2 regions of the Paenibacillus sp. 1-18 genome follow, and region 2 is predicted to be linked to the other one. Evidence: riboswitches for the same ligand, from Rfam matches in the RefSeq annotation. Region 2 holds a riboswitch; the other holds the start of a gene.
What was found. Region 2 has a riboswitch for FMN ahead of L693_RS0125760 (DMT family transporter). Riboswitches for the same ligand answer to the same signal wherever they lie in the genome.
Positions count from the first base shown of each region.

Region 1: it holds a riboswitch for FMN, as region 2 does, so the genes downstream of both, ribE (riboflavin synthase) here and L693_RS0125760 (DMT family transporter) in region 2, are expected to answer to the same signal.

Region 1 is NZ_ASSB01000376.1:33,346-41,529, forward strand. It holds gene scpB (SMC-Scp complex subunit ScpB) at 1-213, opposite strand, end outside; gene L693_RS0125360 (segregation and condensation protein A) at 182-976, opposite strand; gene ribH (6,7-dimethyl-8-ribityllumazine synthase) at 1,149-1,613, opposite strand; gene ribB (3,4-dihydroxy-2-butanone-4-phosphate synthase) at 1,643-2,326, opposite strand; gene ribE (riboflavin synthase) at 2,386-3,051, opposite strand; FMN riboswitch at 3,381-3,553, opposite strand; gene L693_RS0125385 (IDEAL domain-containing protein) at 3,622-4,089, opposite strand; gene L693_RS0125390 (thiamine pyrophosphate-dependent enzyme) at 4,311-6,599, opposite strand; gene L693_RS0125395 (2-oxoacid:acceptor oxidoreductase family protein) at 6,599-7,612, opposite strand; gene L693_RS0125400 (peptidylprolyl isomerase) at 7,857-8,184, opposite strand, start outside.
Region 2 is NZ_ASSB01000381.1:4,216-12,399, forward strand. It holds gene L693_RS0125750 (carboxylesterase/lipase family protein) at 1-1,407, shown strand, start outside; gene L693_RS0125755 (methyl-accepting chemotaxis protein) at 1,596-3,626, opposite strand; gene L693_RS0125760 (DMT family transporter) at 3,895-4,842, opposite strand; FMN riboswitch at 5,019-5,163, opposite strand; gene L693_RS0125765 (ABC transporter permease) at 5,239-5,934, opposite strand; gene L693_RS0125770 (ABC transporter ATP-binding protein) at 5,927-6,850, opposite strand; gene L693_RS0125775 (sensor histidine kinase) at 6,952-7,896, opposite strand; gene L693_RS0125780 (response regulator transcription factor) at 7,898-8,184, opposite strand, start outside.

The DNA.
Region 1 (8,184 bases), on a different contig from region 2:
AGGTAATGTTGCAAGTTGATAATTCCCGGCGATACGGACAAGTTGCAGACCTCTTCCTCCCTGCTCCATGTCCTGCTTTAAATCCTCCAGACTTTTTTCAACAAGCTCTTGCTGCTGCTCTACAATGTCGGCGATCTGCTTGGCGGACAATCCTTCCTCTCCCGCAAGAAACAACAGCCCCTCAATAATTGATTTCAGCTTCAGATAGTCCATTAACCCGTAAATCCCCTCTCCACTCCATTACAATATCATCGAAAATCTTCTCCTGATAACAGAAAATTTGCTTCATTTTCATCAGCTCGAGAATAGCCAAAAAGGTTACAACCACTTCATGCCGGTACATATCCTCATGCATCAGCTTGGAAAACAGAAAGCGCCCCCCTGTCCCGAGTCCCTCTAACACCCCGACAACCTGGCGGATACGGTCCTTGACTGAAATTTCATCGCGGTGGACACGAGTTACCGTCGTACGTCGTTCTGCTTTACGCAATGCACGCTGAAAGGCCGCGACCAAATCGCTTGTATGCAGCCCGTGCACCGGATTTACGGGTTCGGTGGGCAGGAATGTACTCAGATCTTCCGGCTCTTTACCGTAGATCAGACTCCGTTCCCATTCACGTTCACTCAGATGGCGAGCAATCCCTTTATATTTACGGTACTCCACCAGCTTGCGGACCAGTTCCTCGCGCGGATCATAATCCTCTTCTTCATAAAAGTCCAAATCGTCATATTCCATCACAGGTGGTTTGGGAAGCAGCAATTTACTCTTAATGGATAAGAGTGTCGCCGCCATCACCAGAAACTCGCTCGTAATGTCCAGTTCCAACTCCTGCATACTGTGCAAAAAAGCCATATACTGATCCGTAATATCACTAATCGGAATATCCTGAATGTCGATCTCGGCTTTATCAATCAGATGCAAAAGCAGATCCAGCGGACCTTCGAATGTTTCCAGCTTGTAATTTACGACTGTCAATGTGCTTCCCCCTGCCTTACTCCAATCATCATTCAACAATACCTTTCCCCATAGCACTTATGCTTTACGTTATCAATCCCTCTTTCTGTAGTATATACGTCATCGCCTTGCTTAACAATCCAATCCCTTTTTCGCTTAGCATTATGCCATTCTTATTCAGTTGCTCATATCATTAAAATTGCTTGCCCAAGTTCGCCATTTCAATCGCAGCCAGTGCAGAATCCCAACCCTTATTACCAGCCTTCGTTCCTGCACGCTCAATAGCCTGCTCAATATTTTCTGTAGTCACAACACCGAAAATAACGGGTATGCCCGTTTTCAGATTGATTGCTGCCACTCCTTTGGCCACTTCGTTGCAGACAATATCATAATGTGAAGTAGAACCACGGATCACGGTGCCCAGTGTAATAACAGCATCATATTTGCCGCTTGCAGCCATTTTTTGTGCGATCAATGAAATTTCAAAAGCACCAGGAACCCAGGCCACATCAATCTCATCTTCCCTTGCCCCGTGTCGTTGAAGTGCGTCAATTGCACCGCTTAACAGCTTGCTCGTAATAAATTCATTAAATCTTCCTACCACAATACCATATTTCAAACCATCCGATACAAGATTACCTTCCAGAAAACGTGCCATGCTTATCAACCTCTCTTTTTTAAAATGATTTACAACGATAAACGACGACGGTAGTCAATTAAATCCTGAATACTGATCAGCTTCAGCTCATACTGCTTGGAGATCACCATCAAATCTGGCAGACGGGCCATTGAGCCATCTTCCTTGATAATTTCGCAAATAACTCCGGCGGGCTTGAAGCCGCTAAGTCGGGCCAGATCGACTGCCGCTTCTGTATGACCTGCACGCTGCAAAACACCGCCATCGCGGGCAATCAGCGGGAACATGTGGCCAGGCTTGCGGAAATCGCCTGCTACGACTGTTTCGTCGGCCAAGGCGCGTACGGTTAAGGAACGCTCGGCTGCCGAAATACCAGTCGTTGTCTTTATATGATCAACCGAAACGGTAAAGGCTGTGCCGTGGAAATCTGTATTTTGCTTCACCATTGGGTGCAATTCCAACGCCTCGGCTCTTTGCTGTGTAATCGGCACACAGACCAACCCGCGACCTGCAGTGATCATGAAATTAATGACCTCGGGGGTTGCTTTTTCAGCCAATGCAATAAAATCACCTTCATTTTCGCGCTGTTCATCATCCACTACGATAACTACTTTACCGTTCTTCAAATCCTCCAAAGCTTCTTCGATGGAATCCAAACGAATCTCTTCGTCCAACTCCGCCCCATCGTGTTCCACTACTTCAGTCGTAGAACTTGTTTGACTCCCTCTATCCATAGCACTGTCCTCCTCATTTCTTGTGCTTAAGTGCTCCGTAACAGATGTACCATTCCATATCAGGCAAAGCCGTGCTTCGCCAAGTAGTCCAGACTGATAGGAGCTTTTTCTGCTCCCTCCATCGCCGCTAAGCCTCTGTAATTCAAAAGCTGTTCCACATATTTGCCCAATATGTCACATTCAATATTGACGGTGTCCCCCTCACGTTTGGCTTGTAAGGCTGTCTCGGATAAGGTATGAGGGATAATGGATACGGCAAAGGTATCTCCTGTGCGCTGGGCGACTGTGAGGCTGATGCCATCAATTGTGATCGAACCTTTGAGAAGAATATATTTAAATAATGCTTGATTAGAAGGCGCAACTTCGAACACAACCGCATTCTGGTCTGATGTCACCCGGCGAATCGTACCCGTTCCATCCACATGTCCCTGTACAATATGTCCTCCGAACCTTCCATACGCCGCCATCGCCCGTTCCAGATTAACTCGGCTGCCGGACTTGAGTTCTCTCAGATTGCTGCTGCGAAAGGTTTCCGGCATGACATCAACCTTAAAATCCTTAACCCCGATCTGTATCGCCGTTAGACAAACACCATTCACGGAAACACTGTCTCCTATTTTCAAATCACCCAAGACAACGGAGCCCTCAATACCCAGTACCATCGCTTCTCCGCTTTTTGAAATCGTTTGAATGCGTCCCACTTCCTCGACCAACCCGGTAAACATAGCTTCACTCCTTTCCATCTCGTTTCAGTTTATCCCCAATTCATCAGTCGTAAGCGCAAAAAAACCCCAGCACGGAATCTATCCGTCGTGGGGGTGATGAGAGTCAAATTACAGTCTACAAGAAGCAATCCATATGCATAACTGAAATCTTACGAATAATACGTATGCCAATAAAAAGCATGACTACGATACAAGCCAATGCGTTCAGAACAGCTACGGAAAAGAAAGCTAAAAAAGCCGTCGTCCGATGCTGCATTACAACGAAATAAGCCGTACGTACATTTACGTATGCTAAAAATCGGCACATGTCACGTCATGCACATGCGCTCTGTATCCTTCTCCCATCCAGACTATACTGTCGGTCCCGGAATTGCACCAGGTCCACCTTCTGCTAATCGTTCAGCATCCGGGTCACGGACTAAGTCGTGCTGTTATCGCAAAAGCAATCCACAAGCACGTCATCACCGCCGGTGGGGAATTTCACCCCGCCCCGAAGGATCTTGCTCTTATTCAATTGAATTAACATTAAACTTGTTACGTATTTTAGCACCGACCTCTAAAAAAAGCAAGTTATCGGATAGATGCTCCTGCCTTTGTTTTAACATATTGACTGGAGAGTTCTTCAAACCAGGCTTTATCATTCATATGAAGGGCAAGATCAATCAGGTCAGCCAGTTCTTCCAGGCCGAGCTGCGTAGCATGGTCAAAGGTTATAACCGCTGAAGCCGTAGGTTCGTGGCCGCCTTCAGAGCTTGCATCATAATCTAACCGCACCTCAACATGCCCGTCAATAAACTCACATTTTAGAAAATAAATAATTTCACACATTAATATCGGACGCACCTGCGTCTCCAATACGCAATCCATCACCTTGGCGGAATAATGCTGATTAGTCAATGTAAATTTATGTTCTGTCCCCGCCAGTGATGCCCGTCCAAAGTCATCTGTAAATTTCAGCTCCACGGGCTTAATGTTCATGACCTTGGGGATTTGCTTTTTTATAATTTCGATTATTTCAACTGTATTCAGCTTAATCATACCTGCACCTCATTGCATCTAAAAATTCAGAAGAAGACTCTTATTTATTCATTTTCATATAGGCCTCCACTCCTATATCGGAAATCATTACCTGATTTTTTATGCTTCATCCCATAAACGACAAAAAAGATTCTTCACGCAACAAGCGCAAAGAATCTTTTTGGAATCGGTATCTATACATCTTCTAACAATGTTTAAAATGGATTATGCAATGAAGCGGATTAAAGCTCCGAAATTTCATGTTTCTTTTTCAAAATGGTCCAGCGGCGTTCAATTTCTGCTTCAAAGGCAGCCAACGTAGCTTCCTCTTTAAGTAAATGCTTTGTTTTCCCCATTAATTTCAGCCACTCTGCAGCTGGAATCCGTTTTCCCTTGTCTTCCGGATTGTACGTAATCGTCGTACTGCCCTGCTCAATTTCGTACAATGGGAAGAAGCACGACTCGACAGCGGCCCCCACAATGCTGGTGCCCAGCCGATCTTCCGATTTCCAGTTCAGCGGGCAGGCACACAGGATTTTTCCATAGGCCGTTCCCACATTATTTGCATACCATTGCGCCTTGGCCGCTTTGCGCAGCATATCCTGCGGATGGCTTTCAGCCGCCGTGAAGGCATACGGGATATTGCAGGCGGCCATGATTTGCACAGTGTCCTTGTGATGCCCTTGCTTGCCTTTTTGCATCTTCCCTACACCCGACGTACTGGTCATATGACCGACCGGAGTCGAATACGATTGCTGCGAACCTGTGTTCATGTATCCCTCGTTATCATATTCCAGCATGATCAGCTTATGATTGCGCAGAGCCGCACCAATCGCGGAGCCCATGCCAATATCCATCCCGCCATCGCCACTGATCATAATAAAGGTCGGATCATCGGACATCTCAATCTCATTGCGGCGCTTCATCTCCAAGTAAGCTTCCAGTGCTCCCGAAAGTGTAGCTGCTCCATTTTGAAACAGGTTGTGGATCATCGGTTGCTTGTGTGATGTATAAGGATAACCTGTTGTGACCACATAGACGCAGCCTGTCTGGAACAATACAACAATATCGCCCTCAATCCCTTTGAAAAACAGCTCGAGCGCAGATAATGCTCCGCAGCCCGGACAAGCCCCGTGACCCGGTGTAAGACGACGTGGCTTGGTCGTCAGCGAACGCAGCGGTGGTACCTTGACCTTGAGCTTGCCAGTCGCCTCGTCCGGCGTGACCTGAATCAGTCCCGTGCGGTACGCATCACCCCGTGGCGGCTGCATGACCTGCGGCATCACCTTATCCGGTGAACCCGGATGAATGCCGTAATAATCAAATGGCTTCTCCGCACGACCGGCCTCTGCCGCCTCGATCGCCAGCTGGAAGAACGCCTCTGCGTCTTCCGCATAAAAATCCTTGCCGCCAAGGCCAAAAATGCGGCACAATACAGTCGTCTTGTTCAGCGGGTCCTCCTGCAAAGCCGCCTTGATTTCGTGCGTTAAATTACCGCCATCGGCGCCATACGAATCCGCACGCTCGCCAACCACCAGCGCCTTGACGTGGCGCAGTGCCTCACGCAGCTGCGCGGCCGGGAATGGCCGGATGATATTCGGACGAACGACTCCGGCCTTAATGCCGCGCGCGCGGAGCTGATCCGCCACGTCCTTGGCCGATTCAGCCGCCGAATTCAGCAGGAATACCGCAACCTCGGCATCTTCCATATGATAAAGATCCAAAATCGGATATTCCCGACCGGATAATGAGGCATATTCAGCCGCAACCTGCTCATATACTCCTTCAGACCGTCTTAATGCCTCAGACAGCTGGGCGTGATTGTTCGTCAGATCATCGCCATTCATATGGGCGCCTACCGTGACCGGATGATCAAAATCCAAAATATTCGCATAATTCAGGTTGGGATTCGGCCCCACAAAATCCCGAACCGTCTCCGCGTCGGCAAAATATTGCACTCTGCGCTTCTGATGTGAAGTATAAAAACCGTCATAAGCAACCATCACAGGCAAACGAACATCGCTGTGCTCCGCAATTTTCAAGGCCATGATATTCATATCATATACAGCCTGCGGCGTGCTTGCCGTCAAAATCACCCAGCCCGTATTCAGACCGTAATACAGATCCGAATGATCCCCCCGGATATCCAACGGGCCGCTGACTGCGCGTGTCACCAGATTCATCACCATAGGGAAACGGGTACCGGACTGAACAGGCAGCTGCTCCAGCATGTACAGAAAGCCCTGTGAACTGGTGGCGTTGACCACTCTTGCACCCGCTGCTGCGGCACCATAGCATATCCCTGCCGATCCGTGTTCTCCATCCGCTGCGACCAGCTTGATGTTATGCTGACCTCTCGTTCTCATCTGATCCAGATACTGCGCCACCTCAGTCGACGGAGTGATCGGAAAATATCCCATCATATGATAATTGATTTGCGCAGCCGCTGTAGCTGCCATTTCATTACCGGATTCGAACGTGGTCACTTGTGCGGCGCCTGTTTGTTTAAGCTCCTCCTCCAGTTTCGCCATTACATACGACCTCCTTCATATACCGGAAATTGGTGGGCAACTCGATGCTGTTCCGCCCATCCCCATTGCTCGCGCCGCGAGCTTAACGCTCCCGAAGGGCAAATATCTACGCATTTCAGACAACCTTTACAGTACTGGTAATCAATCCCTTGCAAAAATGGCATCATTCTTCCGCGTTTGTCTGCTTGCTCTTCCCACACAAAACAGTAATCCGGGCAAATCGAATCACATTTGGCACATTGAGTACATTTATCAGCTTCATACTCAGGCACATAACCTTGACGCGAGCCACTAACATCCCTCGTCATACTGTTCCCCTGTGTGGCAATAACGCCCCCCAATGCTTGTGTTTCATAACCCAGCAAAGGCTGTGGTCGTTCAAAAATCCGATCCTGCGCGTCACTGGTAACTGGATATACGTGTAGCTCCATTTCGTCAAAACCACGGTTGAATGTACGCAGATTAGGCTCCACCAGCTGTGGATTTTTCTTTTCAAATGTACTGCGAATAACCGATCTCATCGCTTCCGGGTCTAAAAAATCACATACACGGAACAAGGCGCCGAGCATGGACGTATTCAGTTTGGTTCGCTCCTCCAGTGCGATGCCCATCGCATCCACTACCGCCAGTGTACCGGATACCAGTCCCAAATCTGCCCGTATTTCCTCTGCCGGTCGGGTAGAATTGACTACAACAATCCCATCAGCTGGAAGTCCGCTGATCACTTTTACTGTTTTGTATAACGTTTCATGGAAAATGCCTACCACATGTGGTTGTTCGATCGGACTGTGGTCACGGATGTCAACCTCTGGATCACAGAAGCGGACAAAGCTTTTAACAGGAGTTCCTTTCTTTTCTGAACCGTAGGACGAGAAATTTGAAGCATTTAGCCCCAAACCAAGCACCCCGGTTTCGGCTAGCATTTTGCCAGCCAGATTAGCACCGAGTCCACCAATGGATTCCAGCCGGATTTCAAAAAATCCGAGTCGATTTGTACGCGTTAAAATGGACAATGTGATAAGCCCCCTTCTTTTGCACCTTGACTGAGCTTAAATACTCATAAAAAATTAAAAAAATGCATTCTCATGAGAAGGCTATCATAACGCTTACTTTTCGAATGTGATCTTACTCACTTTAATTACTGCGTTATTGTGAAAAACAGCAAACCGTCAAACAAAAGACAACAAAAAGCCGCCCTGTCGAAAGACAGAACGGCCTAATTGTAGCTATACAAGAAATCAAGTAGTTAACGGCATTTTATGCGTCAAATACTTTAACCTCTTTCATTTTGTCGCCTTGTTTTACAGCATCAATAAATTCCATACCTTTGGTCACTTTGCCAAATACAGTATGTACCCCATCCAAGTGCGGCTGTGGAGCGTAGCAGATGAAGAATTGGCTGCCACCTGTGTTGCGGCCTGCATGAGCCATGGACAAAACGCCTTTGGCATGCTTTGTGGTATTCGTAGCAGTTTCACAGTCAATGGTGTATCCAGGGCCGCCTGTGCCATTGCCGATTGGGCAACCGCCTTGAGCAACAAAGCCCGGAATGACACGGTGGAAGCTCAGACCGTTGTAGAAGCCG
Region 2 (8,184 bases):
GGTATCCCATATGCCCAGCCTCCTGTTGGAGCACTGCGTTTTCACGCACCGCAGCCTTTGAAGGCTTGGAAGGGTGTGCGGGCTGCGACGAGGTTTGGGCCGATCTGTCCACAGCCTTTGCCATCAGCAGACAGCATGACCGGAAATCTGGTAGAACCGCCTGAGCAATCGGAGGATTGTTTGTACCTGAACGTGTGGGCACCTGCTTCAGAGGCTCCTGTGGAGGGGCGTCCGGTGATGGTATGGATTCATGGGGGAGCCTTCGTCACCGGGTCTGGAATTATTCCTTTATATGACGGGGCGCGGATGGCGCAAAAGGGTGACGTTGTCGTCGTTACGATGAATTACCGACTGGGGCCATTAGGATTTTTGCATTTGACTCCACGGGGAGAAGGTCTGACCTCGAATGCGGGACTGCTGGATCAAATTGCCGCACTGGAATGGATCAGGGATCACATCGCTGCCTTTGGCGGTAACCCGAATGAGGTGACGGTGTTCGGTGAATCGTCGGGCGCGATGAGCATTGCCGCCTTATTGGCGATGCCAGCCGCTGAAGGCTTATTCCAGCGCGCGGTCTTACAGAGCGGGGCGTCGCAGGTATTGCCGACTTCACAGGCTGAGCAAGTGACGGCTATGTATCTTCAGCAGTTGGGTGTAGATACTCAGCATCCTGAGCGGTTGTTTACGCTGTCGACCGACGCGCTGATGCTCGCTATGGCGAAAACGCATGAAGTACTCCGACCAGGAATGGCGATGATTTACCAACCCGTTGTTGACGGGGTGACCTTGCCAGAAGTACCTCTGTCTGCGATTGCACAAGGTTCAGCCAAGCAGGTGTCGGTTTTGATTGGAACGAACCTGCATGAAGGGGACTATTTCATCCGTAAGGAATCCCATCTCATGGACAAAACGACAGCGAGCCAGGCATTGGAAATGATGACAGGTATGCCGGATGCCGCCGAGCTGATAGAACCCTTTCCTGGTACGATTGAGGGTCAGGCGCAAATGCTGACCGATCTAATTTTCTGGCGCCCTGCCTTGGCTCTCGCGGCTGCACAGTCAGCATACGCGCCGGTATGGATGTATCGTTTTGACTGGACATTTCAGGGGCATCCTACCTTTAGAAAAGCGGTTCATGGCGCGGAAATTGCGTTTGTTTTCGATAATCTGGAGCTGCTAGGCAAGCTCGGTTTAGATATTCAACCATCGATGCGGACGTTGGCTCATGATATGCAGCAGGCTTGGGTGACCTTTGCACGTACTGGAAAGCCTGTGCTGCCAGAAAGGGAATGGCCGACGTATGACAGGGAAGAACGGGCCACTGCCATTTTTCATCAGGGCATCACGGTGGAGCATGACCCGCAAGGGGACAAACGGCGTCAGTTAACCGGGCAGATGAACATATAAGTTGACAACAAGATACGATCATTCAACATATAAAAACAAAGCCCTCGCACGTAATGAGGAACTGACCTTGTTAGTGAGACAGGGGTCAATCCCTCGTATACGGACGAAGGCTTGTTTTAGTTAAACAGAACCGATGGATCGTTGCCTATCCTTAACTTGCATGGAATCGCAACAATGTGATGTGGAAGTTAAATCTTGAATCGCTTCACGAGTTCTTGCAAATCCTGTGCCATTCTGGACAGCTCTTGAGATGAAGAGGCGATTTCCTCCATTGCCGCCATCTGCTCCTGAGCGGCAGCAGATGTAGTCTGTGAACTGTCCGCCGAGCTGCGGGACAGACTTGCCAAATGGGTCACCGTAGCCGAGACTTCTTCCGTGCTGGCCGAAATTTCTTCAGCAGCCGCGGATACGCTTTGAATTTGCTCCACGATATGAGATGTGGAGCGCTCAATATTCGCAAAGGCACCTTCTGCATCCTGGCTGATGCGCAATCCTTCGCCTACCTGGCTACGAACATTGCCGTTCATTGTAGCGGTAGAGCGTTGAATCAGATCCAGCATCTGCGTAATAATCTGACTGATGGAATCCGCGCTTTCCTTGGATTGCTCCGATAGCTTGCGTACTTCTACAGCGACAACGGCAAATCCACGCCCGGCTTCGCCTGCTCTGGAAGCCTCAATGGATGCATTCAGGGACAACAAGTTTGTTTGCTTGGCAATGGCAGCAATAGCACTATTCATCTGCTTGGCATCATCGGAGAGCTGTGACAGCTCATCCATCAGACTGGCCGTTTGGCTTACGGCTTCCAGAATACGGTCCATCTGTGTCCGTACATTGCTAATCATTTTGCTGCCTTGAGCAACATCATCCTCGGTATGTCCTGCTGAGTCTACGATGGAGCTTGCTGATTCGGCAATGGTGCTGACACCCTTGGCCATTTCTTCAACGGCATTAGCGGTTTGCTCGGATGCCTCGGCGCTGGTGGCCGCATTTTCGGCCGATTCCATGACGGTTTCCGCTACATGCTGTACAGATTCGGTCGTTTGCTCCGTGCTTTCCTTGATCATCAGGGAAGAGGATGCAAGTCGGGAGGACGTTTGATTGACCTCGGAAACCATGGTGTGCAGGGCATGTGTCATCTGATCAAAATTCTGTGCCAGCTCGCCGAACTCGTCCTTACTGGACAGATTAACACGCTCGGTCAGATTTCCATCACGGACGATACGTGTCCCTGCTTGCAGCTTGCGCAGCGGAATCAGGAACGAGCGAATCATGAGCGCGATGATAATAGCAGCGATCAGTACGGAAATAACAATCACAATCAGGCTTTGCTTCAAAATCGGTCGGGAAGCGTCACTGTAATCCTCCAGATCCGACAGTGCGACAATGTTCCACCCGGTAACAGGGTCCTTGAGTGTAAAGGCCAATACGTCTCTATTCATAAATTTAATTTGTGATATGGAAGGAGTATCATTTTCAGCGTTTTTCTCTACTTCGGGAAGTCCTTCAATGGTGTCTGTCGGTTTTTTGCCTGAATTGTTAAAGGCTGCTCCAGCTCCAGACACAATTTTATGATTAGAATCAACAATAAAGAGTCCTCCGCGTTCGCCAATCTTAACAGATTGCAGGTTTTGACCCATCTTGTCCAGATTCAAAGCCAGGGAAATAGCTCCTTGACCGTCCTCCAGTGTTCTCGATAAATTAACCACTAAATTCCCTGTCGTGACGCTGACAGCTGGAACACTGACAAATACTTTGCCCTTCTCCTGCATCGCGTTTTTGTACCATTTTCTCTCCCTTGGATCATAATCGGCCTCCTTTTTATTCGGCGTACGAATGTATTGTCCTTTCGTATTGCCGAGGAGCGCAGCATCCAACTCGGGATGAGCCTTGACGATAACATTCAATTTTTTCTGAAGGGCATCTTCGTCGGAAGCAATGGAATCAGACTTGATTTCAGTGGCAAGCACGTCCACATCCTTCATAATGGGCGTTACATACTGATTGACATTGCTTCGAATCAGATACAGATTCGTGTACACAGAACCGCTCATTTGCTGACTGAGTTGCGTTGTAGCACCTTCATAAGAAAAGTATCCAATAAGTGCACTTGGAATCAATAAGACAGCCAAAAAAGCTACAATCAATCTTGTTCTCATTAAATAAAACTGTCTGAGAAACCTGGTCCACCATGGAATTGTTTGTTTTGCGTTAGTCATAGTTCTTGCTCCTCTGTGTCTGTTGATCACTACATTGTTTTATTCGACAAAAAACTATGAATTTTATAGATGTAATGTATGGAAAACGAGGAATAGTTGCATGTTTTAATCGTTTTTATTTAAAAATAGTTCAAAAGTAGCATATTATGTATTAATGCTTATACAAAAAAAAACAAATCGGAGACGCAAAAGCATCATCGCGATTTGGCTTGAATGATTTGACTTGAACAATTTGACTTAAATAAGTGATGAAATGGGTAAGAACTTATTAGTTTTTTTGCTGACGTGAAATCATAAACAGCGTAATCCAGATAAGCATAAAACCAGTCAGTTGTGCTATGGTAACAATTTGCTGGAATGCGATCCAGTTAATCACGACACCGACCATTGGAAAGCTTAATTCCGCCATGGTGGCATAGGACGCTTTGGTCGTGCTTAAGCCTTTGTAATACAGCAGCAGGCTGAGAAGACCCGGAAGCAGTGCCTGCAATAACAGATTGATAATTACGGCTGCGCCCGCCCATGTACCGGTAGGCATATTCCACGGCGCATGCTCCACAGAGGTGAGGACAATCAGCAGAGGGAGCGCCACCATGAAGCGCAGGGAAGTTACCGTCTCATATTTTATCGAGCGCAGCAAATAGCTTCCCATAACTGTCGAACCGCCCCATAATACTGCCGCTCCCAGTGCCAGCAGACTGCCGACCTGGACAAAATCACGAGCATGCCCGAAGGGGAGCGACCAGCCGAAGGTAAGAAGATACGTCCCCAATAAAGCGATAATAATGAGAATTCCAAAATTACGCGGCAGCATTTCCTTCAAAATAATGCGTGCCAGGATAATGGCGACCAGCGGTTGCAGCTTTTGGAGTAAAAGAACGGCATTCAGATCACCGTTGCTGAGTGCCATGGTGAAAATCACGCTGGCCAAAGCTGAGCCGCCCCACGAGACGAACAAAATCGCCAAAACCTGACGAAGCCGTACTGCTTTAAGCTCCTCACGATGCTTCCACAGGATCGGTCCCAAAGCAACAAAAAGCAGCACATGCTCCATCAGTACAATTTGGGCTGAGGTGAATGATTTTAACAAAATAATACGAAACAGCGGGTCAGCACCCCACAAGGCCGCTCCAATCGCGACTAGCCAAAAACTACTTTTCATATGGGAGCTACGATCAAAACCTTTGGAAGTTAGTACAGTTGTTGATTGACTCATATTCATTTAGCTCCTTGCGAATACAGGACCGGTGGCACAAAAACCCCCGTCCATGGCGAGAGGCCATGCAAGACGGGGGTTGATCAAATAAACTTGCCGCTTGATGCAAGTTAAATGAAGTTGCTGCCAAACCAAAACACTCAGGCAGCACTCATCGACTCACGGCATGTTTATGCTTCGATCTTCTTCCATCCGGACTTTACCGTCGGCTTTGGCATCTCACCAAATCAGTCCGTATCCTGTTGCCGGATACAGAGTCGCGGGCTTAGCTCCATGAGCCATACCGCCGGTTGGGAATCACACCCTACCCCGAAGATCCTTATTCCGTTTTTTAATTTCTCCTATAGGATATACCTGTTTTGGAATGGAGTCCAGTGAAAAATGTGTGTACCCGTATTACGAGGTAATATCCTTATACTCAATGCGGCGGATTGCTGCATAAGCCACAAGCATTCCCAGCACAGAAAATCCGATTTGCACAGGCGCAATAGAGCTAAGCATAGCGCCGTTATTATTGGAGAAAAGCAATGCCACAATCAGGATGGAGGTTACAATGGTTGTGGGAACAGAATATCTTCGCATTCCCATATACAGCGGAACCAGTCCCATAAAGCTGGCGGCAACGGCATTCATCAGTGTCCGTGCTGATTGCTGGCCCAGTACAGCAAGCGTAAGTTGATCTGGTACAATAACGACAAACTGGTTAAGCAGATGAATGGCAGCCGTAAGGACAATTTCCGATACAATTATGGACAGGAATGTAAACAGTAACACGACCAGGAGTTTGGCAATCATCAGCTTTTTGCGGTGAATCGGATACATGAACAAGATGGTAATTGATTTGGTCTTAAATTCGCCTACAATAAAGCGGCACAGCAGAACAGAGGAAAACACGATAAAAGTGGCCCTGACCAAATTGTCCATGAGATCCAGAATCTGAGTGTACTGTGCAAATTCGTGTATACCTTCACTTTGGGTGGTCTGCGCAATGAGGCAGGTAAGCCCAAGAATGCAGACATTGGCGATCAGGGCTGAACGGATATATCCTGCCAGATGAAATTTTTTCAGCTCCAGCTGCATTAATTTAAGCATGGAGATCACCTCCATTTAGCAGACGCAAAAAGTAGTCTTCCAGCGTACTGTTTTTCTGATAAATGGAATCCACCTCTACATCATTTATAATGAGGGTTTTCGTAATTTGCTTTTGTGATACACTTGTATCGTAAATACGTACACTTTGCTCGCTCAGTACCCGAATGTTATGCAGATTCAGATGATGGGAGAGGACGTAGACTGCCTTTTTGCAATCGTTGGTCATAAATTCGATGTATTCGGTATTGGCTTCCCGCACCTGTTCCATCGACACTTCCTCAATCAGCCGCCCGTGATTAATCACGCCCACCGTATCCGCAATCTGCTCAATTTCCGCTAAAATATGACTGGATACGAGCAGGGTCATCCCGTATTCCTTGCACAGCATGTGGAATAACTGACGAATTTCCTTAATTCCCACCGGGTCCAGACCATTAATCGGTTCATCCAGTATCAGCAGTTCCGGTTTGGTTGCAATGGCTCGGGCAATCCCGAGACGCTGCTTCATCCCTAATGAAAAGTCCTTTACCGGTTTGTCACCCGCGTTTCGCAAGTCCACCAGCTCCAGTGCATCCTGAACAGCCTGCTTGTTATAATAACCCATGTATTCACAATGCAGCTCCAGATTTTGCTGGGCCGTCAGCCTGTCATAAAAAATCGGGTATTCAATAATCGAACCCATCCGTCCGAGCAGATGGTACGATTTTGGCGTTAATTTTTCACCGAACAATTCAACCTCACCTGATGTCGGCTTGAGCAGGTTCGTAATCATTTTCATCATCGTTGTTTTGCCCGCTCCATTGGGACCGAGAAAGCCATAGGTTTCCCCTCTTCGGACATTCATACTGACCCCTGCTACAATTTCATTGCCCTTCAGGGCTTTGGTCAGCTGATGTGTGCGTAATATGTAAGTCATGGATGTTCTCCCTTCGTATACTGTTGATAGTTCAAGAATAAAGGGTGAAATGTTCATTTCTCTTTCGTGTTTCTTACAAATTTATTAAGTTCAATCAATAGTTAATAGCTGATTTTCCTCAAAGTAAAAGAGAAGACCGTCTGCTCGTAAGGCCTGCTGGTCAATTGAATCTCCCCGTTCATCGCCTCGACCAGGCGTTTGGCAATCGTAAGTCCCAGTCCACTGCCTTGTACCGCCTTATTGCGCGAATCCTCAAGTGTGTACATGCGCTCAAAAACCTTGTCCTGCTCTGGCTCCTGTATGCCTTTGCCACGATCCCATACTTCTATACGCACTGTGTCGTGCTGTTCCGTTAGAGTCAGTCCCAACGTTCGACCGTCAGCCCCGTAGCGAATCGCATTAGAAATCAGATTGTTCAGTACCCGCCCAATCGCTTCTTCGTTCCCCAAGGCATGAACAGGATGCTCCAGGATATCAATATGCACAGCAAATCCCTGTGCGGTCAGCAGATCATAAAAATCTAAAATGCTGCGTCTGCACAGTTCTCCTACCTCCAGCCGTGTCAGTGGAATGTCCGTATCATGGGCCTCCAGCTTCGCCAAGCTAAAAAAGCTGCCGATCAGCTCAATCGCTTCGTTTGTTTTTTGATGAATTCTGGATAGCAGCTTTGTGCGTTCTTCCGGCGAAATATTCGGATCACCATCCAGCATCTCGGCATATCCAAGCACAACCGTAAGCGGGGTCTTGAGATCGTGCGAAATGTTCGAAATCATTTTACGCATGGCGATTTGGCTTCGGCTGTAGTCCGCCGACACCCTAAGATTCAGATCCAGCAAACGGTTGATTTCGGTCATGAGTCGTTGCAGTTCAGCGTCACCTGTGACATATAGCAGCTTCTCCGCATGGTTCACCGTCACAATCCGCTCTAGTAGGGTTCGGACATCCTTAATACTGCGTTTATAGGCCACACGCTCCCGCCAGAGCCATACAATAACGACCGACATGATGACGACGACAATCCATTCCGAAATGTTCTCGATGTTCATATCAGCCGTTCTCCCATTTGTAGCCAATGCCCCAAAGAGTCTTAATGTGGACAGGGTGGGAGGGATCTTCTTCGATTTTCTCACGCAGGCGGCGAATATGGACGTTAATCACGTTTTCATCGCCCATATAATCCTCTTTCCAGATAAATCCGTATAATTGCGCCTTCGTAAATACACGGTTCGGATTGGTTACGAACAGCTTGAGAATGTCGGATTCTTTGGCTGTTAACTGTAATTCATTCTCATTGCGAATGACTGTAAAATGATCGAAATCAATATGCAGATCGC